Regions from separate parts of the Paenibacillus sp. FSL W7-1279 genome, predicted to be linked through region 2. Evidence: riboswitches for the same ligand, from Rfam matches in the RefSeq annotation. Region 2 holds a riboswitch; the other holds the start of a gene.
The links. Region 2 has a riboswitch for FMN ahead of ribD (bifunctional diaminohydroxyphosphoribosylaminopyrimidine deaminase/5-amino-6-(5-phosphoribosylamino)uracil reductase RibD). Riboswitches for the same ligand answer to the same signal wherever they lie in the genome.

Region 1 (5,652 bases), 960 kb from region 2:
AAGCTATCCATGTATTGGCTCGCAAATGCGGTCGTGCTAAGTATCATAATCATCGCGGCAGCGATAACGATACTGGCTTTATATTTTTTCACTTTCCTGTTTTTAAACATCATCGTTTCCTCCTCTTGAATACGGTTCATCGCTCGATTCTTGATGCGTTCCATACTGATTTGCTGTGTCAACTCGCGTTCCTCTTCCTCCGTAAGGAGAAGATTCTCCAGCTCCTGATTGTCGATATTGGCCATGATATCTACAATTCGCCGCTTCACTTGCATCCATCCCCTTTCGCTATCGATTCGAAGCTTCACTCCTATAGACACGGTCCTTATAGAAATCCTACGGATTCTCGGTTTCATAATGAATGCGCAGTTTGTCCTTTGCCCGGCGGATCCGGGCCGTGACGGCTTTCTCCTGCATATTCAGCCTGCTTGCAATATCTCGGACTTTCTCCAAATAGAAGTACCTGCGGATGAAGATTTCGCGATCCGGTTCCCCCATATCCTGGACCATGCCGCTAATCGCTTCCTTCTCCTGCCGCAGAATAGCCAATGCCTCTGCAGAAGGACAAGAAACCGCATCATCTTCCAATTCGGATTCAATGACCCGCTGTCTTTTTCGCAAAACATTCAAGGTATGATTACGCGCGGCTATGGCCAGATAAGGCTTGAGGCTATCTCCGCGCAGCATGATTTTGGGCCCGTCTGTCCACAGCTTGACCAGCACGTCCCCGGTGATTTCCTCCACATCGTAGGAATTAAACCGTCCACCGGCCACTTTAGCGACCACCGCGGCTATGTAGCGTGAATAGCGGTCAACCAATGTTTCAAAACATTGCGGATCTTTCTGCGCAAGCCCGTCCAACAATGTCCGATCCTCCATGGATCCTCCCCCCTTTATAACCATCTCATTTGGTTGAACCAAGCCATAGATCCGGTGCTACTATATAAGACACCTTTAATTCCGGAAACCCTACATATCTTTCAAAAAAATGATCCTTTCGCCAGGCAAACTTACTGGAACAGTTTTGTGTAACGGCAAAAAAGCCGACCCCATCCGGATCGGCTTTTTCTACAAACGTATGATTTTATTGCAATTGCGGGGAAGCTTCGGATTGCTGTCTGGAAATAATAAACAGTACGACCCAGATCAGCAGGAATCCCAGAAGCTGAGGACCTGTCACGATCTGCTGGAATACGATCCAGTTGATGAGCACGCCCACCATGGGAAAACTCAATTCCGCGAGTGTTGCCACGGAGGCTTTGGTCGTGGTTAATCCTTTATAATAAACCAGCAAGCTCAGGAGACCCGGCAGTAATGCCTGACCGATCAGGTTCAGCGATACCAAGGCAAAGGCCCCGGTATTCCAGGCCGGCATATTCCATGCTGCACCCTCGCTCCACGTGATGACGGTCAGGAGCGGCAGGGCAAGCACGAAGCGCAGCGAGGTTACCGTCTCGTATTTCAGTTTGCCTACCATCAGGCGCCCCATGACGGTTGAACCGCCCCACAGCGCTGCTGCGCCTAAGGACAAGAGACTGCCAACTTGAATAAACTCATTCCAATGGCCAATCGGCAAGGTTAAACCGAAGGTCAGTAAATACGTGCCCGCCAACGCGATGATGAGCAGTATGCCGAAATGGCGCGGAAGCTTCTCTTTCAGAAGCAGGCTGGCCAGAATGATGGCAAACAGCGGCTGCAGCTTCTGAAGCAGCAGGACGGCATTCAGATTGCCGCTCGACAGCCCCATCGTGAACAATACGGTAGCCAATGCCGAGCCGCCCCAGGATATAAACAGCAGAGCACCTACATGATTCCAGCCAAGGCCTTTTAGTTCCTCCCGGTTCTTCCACAATACAGGAATTGCAATCAGGGAAATAATGATATGTTCAAGCAAAACGATCTGTGCCGAAGTCAGATTCTTAAGCAGAATGACCCGGAATAAGGGGTCTACGCCCCACAGGGCGGCTCCCAAAACGACGAGCCAGAACCCTCCCTTAAAACGTCGACTTGCCTGTGTGTCGGAACCATAGGGTCTCACCTTGACTCCAGTATTAATATTACTCATCTTGCCCTCTCCTGTCTTGAATACGGAGGTCTTACTAGCAGAAAGCCCCCGTCATCGACATATGTCGACGTAAACGGGGGCTGATCAAATAAGCCTGCGCCCGAATGGAAAATTTCGCATCCACGGCAAACTCATCTTTGATCTTCTCCCATCCGGACTTTACCGTCGGCCTTGGAATTGCACCAAGTCAGTCGCTGCGATCAGATTCACACCAGAACGCAGCGAGTCGCGGGCTGAGTTTCGTTCACGCCGGAACGAAGCATCACCGCCGGTTAGGAATTTCACCTTACCCCGAAGATCCATATTCATGTTTTATTTTGTAATGCATTCACACTCACTAATTAACCGATAATTCCTATGAGCTTAGTTGATATATTGAAATTATAACATGAATTCTTTCATGTAAATACATCTATTTTCAAAATAAGTGAAATTAGACTTGAATACAATGAAAAATCTCACGTTCAACCAAGACTTACTGAGAATTATACAGCAAGTATCGATTTGTTACCAGTATGATTTTTTGGTATTTATTCATTTTAGGTAATATCGAATATCTTGTAGCTGGAACGGGTACCGACCGCACCAGCCTGAAGACATAACAGATCGAGAGCGTCCTTGGTATTATGACTCATTCCGCCTGTTTGAGGCAACGACATCGATAGATCTGTTGAACTGGCGGCGGATTCACTCTCGTACTGCTTCGTCTCGCTTAACAGCATTTTGCTCCCATCCGGTTGAACCATATACTGACGCAAATAACCGTTTTCCCTTACGGTTACCAGCTTTCCCTTATTCTCTTCTTCCTCCTTGCTCTTCTGGAGCAGCTGTTCAAATCCGCCTTGGGCTGATTCGGCGTCCATCCGTTTCACCTGACTCCAGTATGTATATGCAGACGCAATGCGCATGAAGCCACATCCTTATCCCATCGTTAATCTAACACTTACGGATATTATCGGATACCAGCGCACTTCTCTTTAACCGCTCGCAATTTACATTGTTATAAAAAAAATGTCCTTAAGGTTTCAGCAACCTTAAGGACGGTCTTATAATTTCTAATGGATTCCTGCTTCGCTTAGTTCATAAAGTTCAATGCTGCCAAAGTACGTTTCAGAACAAGTGCCGCTTGCGCACGGGTAACCGAATCGAGTGCACCGAAATGACCATGGTTGTCACCCCGCAGGATGCCTTGCTCCGTAAGACTGGCAATATGGGCAGCCGCCCAAGCAGGGATGGATGCCTGATCTTTGAATTCAATACTGGCATTCGCACTCTGGTTCGGCAGGTCTGTCGGATCCACCGCCTCCATGGCCCTGGTGATCATTACGGCCATTTCCGCTCGAGTCATGCTGGCATTGGGCAAGAAGGCACCGCCAGTGCCGCCCTCGATCAAGCCGTAACGCAACGCTGCGCCGATCTCGCCGGCATACGCGGAGGCATCCTGAACATCCTTGAATGCTCCGCTCTCGATGACCGGACTAAGTCCCATCGCGCGGACCAGCATTGCCGTAAACTCTGCTCTCGTGATTACTTTGCCCGGCGCGTACGAGTTAGCGTTAACTCCGTTCACGAGCAGCTTGGAAGCCATGGATTCGATTTCCGCTTTCGCCCAGTGGCCGTTTAGATCGGCAAAGCTTTTCTTATACTGCAGCAGTGCGTAAATGCCGTTTCCGGCATGCTTCACTTCGATGGCCGGTTTACCATTCCACGTCGTCGCTGTGGCCGGTACAAATCGGAAGCTTCCCGCATCTGCGTCAAAAATTACAGCAGTGACCGAATTCGAAGCTGTCCCTGCCGGCAGCGGCAGGATGCGGCTGATTACGCGCTTCCCGAAATCCTTTCGTTCTTGCTCTGCGCCTGGTGCTCCAACCGCTACGCCAAACTGAAGCGCTCCGTTCGCAGCCATCGAGGCACCCATGGAAGCTGCCTTGCTTATCATAGCATCCGTTACCTTGCTGGCTGCCGGAGCCACGGATACCTTCACTTGGATGCTGCCAGAGCCTTGAGCCGGCTTCAGAACCTCATCCAAATGTAGAGCCGTCACTGGAAGACGGAAGGCTCCAAGTGCGGTCTCCAGCACCAGGGTCACATTCGAATTCCGTTCCATGGCGAGCTTCAGACCTGCTGCCGAAAGGGATAACTCGGCTGCACGGTTCAACTCCGGAGCCCGAATAATGAGTTCCTGCTGCCCGTTCGCAGACAATCCGGCAACTGCCTTCTTCCACGCCTCTTCCTTCACCGTAATGCGGTCCACTGCTCCGCCTGCATCAGTTATATTCAGATCCTTGCCTGCCATTACGTTTGGCAATGATGTGTTTTTGCCAGAGGAAGGAGGATTAGGCTGTGATACCGGCGGTGTTACGGAACCGCCTCCCGACCCGCCTGATCCAGATCCAGGAGAAGAGCCGTCGCCCGGATTCGCCGGTTTCTTCTGCTCCGTAATTCTCCCCTCGACCTTAGGCGTAACCTTACCGCCCAGCTTGTTCACATATTCCATAAAAATTTCATAATCCGGGTAACCCAGATCCTCGTTGTATTTTCCTTCGGCAATCGCATCGGCAAAGGATTTATATCCATCCCCGCCCTTGGCTACAAAGCTGTTCGTTGCCATCCGGTATGTCTCGGTCAATACCAGAGGTTTGTAGCTTCCGTCCTTCATGATCTGTACGTCGAACACTTTATCGCCTGCCGGAGCGCTAGGATCCCATTTGAATTTCATCCCGGCGATTTGCGGGAACTTCCCTGGCAGATCCGCCAGTTTGGCACCGCTTATTCCGTTTTCCAATCCGTCTTTCAGCTGCTGTCCCGTGACATCCATGACAAACAGCGTATTCCCGAATGGCATCACTGTTCTCAGCTCGCCCATCGTGATTTCGCCCTCATCGATCGCGGCGCGAATACCTCCACCATTGGTGAGGGCAATATCAGCATTCTTAAGCTCTTTGGCTTTAGCCAGCATGCCATCCGCAATCAGATTGCCGAGATTCGTCTCCTTGGAGCGGACATTCTCGCGTTTGCCATCAAGTACGACGCCTGCAGTACCGATAACCTGCTTCATCAGTTCTTCCAATTCCGCTTTGTAAGGAGCCAGCATATCCTTGGCCTGCGTGTCTTCCTGGACCGTACTGTCTACCGGAATCAGCTTGCCGTCGAGTTCGCCGTCGCCAACGAGAACAACGCCGTTTTTGTCAAACTGCAGGTCTACCCGGCCGAGGAACTTGCCCCATTCATTCGCCTGCACGATGACGGTTGGTGTACCGTGTTGATTGTCCGTCACCACTTCCGGTGCATTGAGCGTTGTATGGGTATGGCCTCCGACAATGAGGTCGATGCCTTCGACGGCCTCGGCCAGCGCCTGATCTTTAGCGTAACCCAGGTGAGACAAGGCGATGATCTTATCAAGCCCGTCCTTCTCCATCGCTTCAACCGTTGCCTGGGCCGAAGTCACCGCATCGCGGAAGACTACGTCTTTTCCTGGGCTGGACGTCTCGGCCGTATCCTCGGTCGTTAGGCCGAATACCCCGACCTTTTGGCCGTCAACCAGCAATGTCACGTATGGATATACCCCGTTATTTGCCGTCGTCTTT
Region 2 (5,652 bases):
TCAGACGGAGAGCTGTACACCGCACTTGAGGCCGGATTCCCGGCAGACCGGATTCATTTCCACGGAAATAATAAAACCCCGGAAGAAATTGAGATGGCGCTGGATGCCGAAATTGGCTGTTTCGTTGTCGATAACGTAGTTGAACTGCATATGCTGCAAGCGATTGCTGCCGAGAAGAATCGGAAGGTCAACATTCTGCTACGCGTGACACCGGGTGTTGAGGCTCATACGCATGAGTATATCTCAACAGGCCAAACGGATTCGAAATTTGGCTTTGATATCGGCAACGGCTCTGCTTATGAAGCGGTGAAGCTTGCCGAGGCTCAAGCGAACATTCATCTGATGGGTATTCATTCCCATATCGGCTCCCAGATTTTTGAGGTGGAAGGCTTTCAGATGGCTGTTCAGCGCGTAGCTGAATTCGCGGCTTCCGTTAAAGAAGGTTTGGGGGTTGTGTTCAAGGTTGTAAACCTTGGGGGTGGTTTCGGTATCCGTTACGTGGATGGCGATACGCCGCTTCAAGTATCCCAGTATGTAAAAGCGATCACGGATGCCGTGAAGACCCATTTTGCGGGCCTTGGCTCCGAACTTCCTGAAATTTGGGTGGAACCGGGCCGGAGCATTGTTGGTGATGCAGGCACCACCCTGTATACGGTGGGCACAAGCAAGGATATTCCCGGAGTGCGTAAATACGTTGCCGTAGACGGCGGAATGACGGACAACCCGCGCCCGGCGCTGTACGAGTCGAAATATGAAGCGCTGCTGGCGAACCGGGCGAATGAGAAACCGGAAGAAACGGTATCCATTGCCGGCAAGTGCTGTGAGAGCGGAGACATGCTCATCTGGGACTTGGAGCTTCCGAAGGTAGCAACAGGCGATTTGCTGGCCGTATCCTGCACAGGCGCATACAACTATTCCATGGCTAGCAATTACAACCGCATCCGCAAACCTGCAGTCGTGTTCGTGAAGGACGGACAGAGCAAGCTGGTCGTACGCCGTGAGTCGCTTGCGGACATCATCAGTCATGATGTGGTGCCGGCAAGTGTAACCAAAGAAACCGTAACCAATTAAACTGAAGTTTGTTTTACGGCTCTAAAACCCAAGAGGGCCCGCCACTGCCTCCGGCTGCGGTCAGGGCTCTTTGGTTTGCCTTGGACTTGATATAGGATGTGTAAACGGGGGACAAGATCGTTTTTGCTTCGAAGCTCATTTCATAGTAAACTATAGAATGCATTGTAAAAAAATCGATTAAAGCGTTCTAATAACGGAAGGAGATAACACATATGGCTAAAAAAGCGAAGATCACATTAGAGAACGGCAAAGAGGTAGTGCTTGATCTGTTCGAGAATGATGCACCGAATACGGTAGCTAATTTTGAGAAATTGGCGAACTCCGGTTTTTATAACGGTCTTGTATTTCACCGCGTAATTCCTGGGTTCGTTGCTCAAGGCGGCTGCCCACAGGGAACGGGAACCGGCGGTCCTGGCTATACCATCAACTGCGAGATCAACCCTAACAAGCATGAGCGTGGAAGCTTGGCCATGGCGCATGCCGGCCGCAACACGGGCGGAAGCCAGTTCTATGTATGCTACGAGCCGCAGCCGCATTTGGACGGACAACATACGGTGTTCGGTAAAGTTGTAGAGGGCATGGAGTATGTGGATGCATTCAAAGGCCGCGACAAAATGGAAAAAGTAGAAGTATACGAAGCGTAACCATTAGCTTCTGGTCAGGACAGGCTCACTCATAAGGGTGAGCCTGTTTTTAATATTCCGGGGAGGGGTTAGGCAGGGTCAGGGAATAATTGGCGGAGCTCCTCCGGAACAGGCCGGCTTTTTCGAGTATGTACATCCATCGCCACACTGGTAACGGCGGCATCCGCGCACAGCTCTCCCTGTTCGTTGTATATCGTCTGAATCAGCACATAACTCGTACGACCCATAGTCTGCGGTTCGGTCACGATCGTCAGCCGTTCGCCCTGGCCGCACTCCTTGCGGTAATTAATATTGATATTGACGGTAACGGTCTGGACGCCGATCCGTTTCAATAGGTCATATTGAAGATTTCCTGCTTCGTACCATTCCTCACGGCCCCACTCCAGATATTCCAGGTATTTGGCGTTGTTTACATGTCCGTTGACGTCGATCTCCGTAGGACGGACGACAATGTCCAGCGATGTTTTCATCGTTGCGTGCTCCTTTTCAACTGTATCTAGTTCCTGTGTTTATCCTATTTAACTGTTCTCCCTTGGGGGAGGATTCTCCTTCTACATTCAATAGACATATTGGCATTAAGTTATAAACTTTAAAAAAGTTAGTTGTTTTTCTTGCAATTTTCAAAAGGTGGTGATAAGATTCTTGATAAGATCAAACAATTTCATATGTTTAATCCTTCGGGGCAGGGTGAAATTCCCTACCGGCGGTGATGAACGCAGTGATTGAGCTTTAGAAAGCAGATGGCTGCGTCTTAGTCCGTGACCCGGATATGCGTGTGTTGTGACACACCGTATGCGGTGGACCTGGTGAAAATCCGGGACCGACAGTATAGTCTGGATGGGAGAAGGAGTGAAAGACACATAAGCAACATGTGCTATTTGTGTCTGTGCACACAACGCGATATGCGTTATGTGCAGGTTTTCACATGCAATTCAAACCTGTGCTTGCGATGATTTGATGTCGTCGGTAACGGATTTGAATCGTTTGTTATAGGCAAAACCTGCGATCATAACGGTTATTTAGTATGTCGATTATTAACTTCCATCAAGCCCTGTTAAGGATTCCCCGAATCTTTGGCAGGGCTTTTTTGTGTGAACGTTGAGAAAGGGGCATGTTTAGCATGGATATCGTCAACGATGAATTCTATATGTCACTTGCGCTGGACCTGGCTGAACGTGCTCAGGGCCAAACCGGGATTAATCCGGTTGTGGGCTGTGTCGTCGTTAAGGATGGCGCGCTTGCAGGGGTGGGAACACATCTGGAGCGCGGAACACCGCACGCTGAAATTCATGCCCTGAATATGGCTGGCACCAAGGCAGCGGGCAGTACGGTGTACGTGACACTGGAGCCCTGCAGTCACTACGGTACGACGCCGCCATGCAGCGAGAGGCTGATTGCCGAGGGTGTTCAGCGAGTGGTTGTTGCTTGCGAGGACCCCAATCCTCTTGTTGCGGGCAATGGGATCCAAATGCTGCGCGCAGCGGGAATCCGGGTTGAGATCGGTGTCCTTAAGGAACGTGCTCTTCGCTTGAACGAAACCTTCATTAAATTCATTACGACGGGTCAGCCTTTCGTAACGTTAAAGACAGCCAGCACGCTGGACGGCAAGATCGCTTCGAAAACCGGTGATAGCAAGTGGATATCCAATGAGGAATCAAGAGAGCTTGTGCATACGCTGCGTCATCGTCACCAGGGCATCATGGTAGGCGTGTCTACCGTAATCGCGGATAATCCAAGCCTGACGACAAGACTTGGCGTGGAAGGCTTGCATCCGGTTAGGATCATTGTGGATTCCAGCTTACGAATCCCGCTCGACAGCCATGTCGTGACAGACGGTTTGGCGCCGACATGGGTCTTGACGACGGAGCAGGCGGATGAGAAGAACCGGTCCGTGCTGGAAGAGCAAGGAATTCAGGTTATCCCCTGCGGGCCAGGACCGCGTGTGGATCTGAAGGCTGCACTGGTGAAACTGGGGCAAAAGGGGATTGCCTCCATTTTGCTGGAGGGCGGGGGCACGCTGAATGGCTCAATGCTGGAACAGAAGCTGGTGGATCGGCTCATCCAGTTCATCGCCCCTAAGATTATTGGTGGATACGATTCCCCGGGAAATTACATGTTCAGCGGGTATGAGCAGATGAATCAAGCGATTCAGCTGACAGGACTTGAGACCGAAAGACTTGGCGACAATATTTACGTCACCGGGATTCCGGTCTGGAAATAAGGAGAAAGAAAGGAGGGAAGCCTGTGTTTACTGGATTGGTTGAGGAGATCGGCGAGATGAGGCGGATCGGACGGAAGGGCGAAGCCATGCTGCTGAGCATTTCCGCGAGCCGGATTATGGATGATTTAAAGCTGGGGGACAGCGTATCCGTTAATGGCGTTTGCTTGACAGCTACAACCATTGACAAAGGTATATTTACGGTAGACGTGATGCCGGAAACCTATAGAAATACCAATCTTAAGGAACTGCAGCCAGGCGGAAAGGTGAATCTGGAACGGGCGATGGCGGCCGGAGGCAGATTCGGAGGCCATATCGTTCAGGGGCATGTGGATGGCGTAGGCGTCATTCGCAGCGTGCAGGCAGATCAGAATGCCGTGGTATACGAGATTGCGCCCGCGAATGGGGACATATTCAAATATATCATTCCGAAAGGCTCCGTCACCCTGGATGGAATCAGCTTGACCGTTGTCAAAACGACAGATTCCTCCTTTACGGTATCCATCATCCCCCATACGCTGGCGGAGACGGTGCTGGCTTATAAAAAAGCGGGCGATACGATTAATATCGAATGCGACATTTTAGGGAAATATGTAGATCACCTGCTGCATTACGGCTCAGAAGGGGCCGGCAGCAAAGGCGGAACAAAACCGGGGATCAGCAGGGATTATCTTGCGGAACACGGATTTGCCTAAGCCTGGTGATTCACATAGAGTCTCCATGAGGAAGAAGGAGGAGTAGCGATGGATGAGCGCTTTTCATTTCATACAATCGAAGAGGCGTTAACCGATTTGAAGGAAGGCAAGGTCGTCATTGTCGTCGATGATGAAGACCGTGAGAATGAGGGTGATTTTATCGCATTAGCAGATAAGGCAACCCCGGAGGTCATTAATTTTATGATCACCGAAGGCCGTGGGCTCGTATGTTTGCCCATGACGCAGGCCAGAGCCCAGGAGCTCGACCTCAAACCGATGGTTACCCAAAATACGGACTTTCATGGAACGGCCTTTACGGTTTCCATTGATCATAAGGACACTACGACAGGCATATCGGCCTATGAGCGGTCCATCACCGTCAAAGGCATTTTGGATTCGAATGCATCTGCGTCCGATTTCCGAAGACCAGGTCATATGTTCCCGTTGATCGCAAAAGATGGAGGCGTCCTGCGCCGGGCAGGACATACGGAGGCCGCTGTCGATCTTGCCAGATTGAGCGGCTCCTATCCGGCCGGCGTCATCTGCGAGGTAATCAAGGAAGACGGCACAATGGCACGGCTGCCGGACCTTGTGGAGATTGCGAAGAAGCATGAGCTGAAGCTGATTAGCATCAAGGATCTGATTCATTACCGCAATGAAAAAGAAAAGCTTGTCCAGCGAGAGGTAGCTGTGCGGATGCCGACCGACTTCGGCGTGTTTCAGGCCGTAGCCTACACCAACGACGTGGACAATAAAGAGCATGTTGCCTTGGTAAAAGGGGAGATCGACGGGAATGAGCCTGTCCTCGTGCGCGTGCATTCCGAGTGTCTGACAGGAGATGTGTTTCACTCCCATCGCTGCGATTGCGGTCCCCAGTTCGAGGCGGCACTCCGCCAAATCGATGAAGCAGGCAGAGGCGTTCTTCTCTACATGCGCCAGGAGGGGCGGGGCATCGGCTTAATCAACAAATTGAAAGCCTACAAGCTGCAGGAAGAGGGACTCGACACCGTGGACGCCAACCTGA

Region 1: it holds a riboswitch for FMN, as region 2 does, so the genes downstream of both, MKY82_RS06955 (DMT family transporter) here and ribD (bifunctional diaminohydroxyphosphoribosylaminopyrimidine deaminase/5-amino-6-(5-phosphoribosylamino)uracil reductase RibD) in region 2, are expected to answer to the same signal.

Annotation. Positions count from the first base shown of each region.
Region 1 is NZ_CP150215.1:1,649,262-1,654,913, reverse strand. It holds gene MKY82_RS06965 (hypothetical protein) at 1-275, opposite strand, end outside; gene MKY82_RS06960 (sigma-70 family RNA polymerase sigma factor) at 337-879, opposite strand; gene MKY82_RS06955 (DMT family transporter) at 1,085-2,065, opposite strand; FMN riboswitch at 2,202-2,368, opposite strand; gene MKY82_RS06950 (hypothetical protein) at 2,605-2,973, opposite strand; gene MKY82_RS06945 (choice-of-anchor I family protein) at 3,141-5,652, opposite strand, start outside.
Region 2 is NZ_CP150215.1:2,613,508-2,619,159, forward strand. It holds gene lysA (diaminopimelate decarboxylase) at 1-1,071, shown strand, start outside; gene MKY82_RS11465 (peptidylprolyl isomerase) at 1,284-1,715, shown strand; gene MKY82_RS11470 (thioesterase family protein) at 1,784-2,185, opposite strand; FMN riboswitch at 2,385-2,568, shown strand; gene ribD (bifunctional diaminohydroxyphosphoribosylaminopyrimidine deaminase/5-amino-6-(5-phosphoribosylamino)uracil reductase RibD) at 2,836-3,936, shown strand; gene ribE (riboflavin synthase) at 3,960-4,628, shown strand; gene MKY82_RS11485 (bifunctional 3,4-dihydroxy-2-butanone-4-phosphate synthase/GTP cyclohydrolase II) at 4,677-5,652, shown strand, end outside.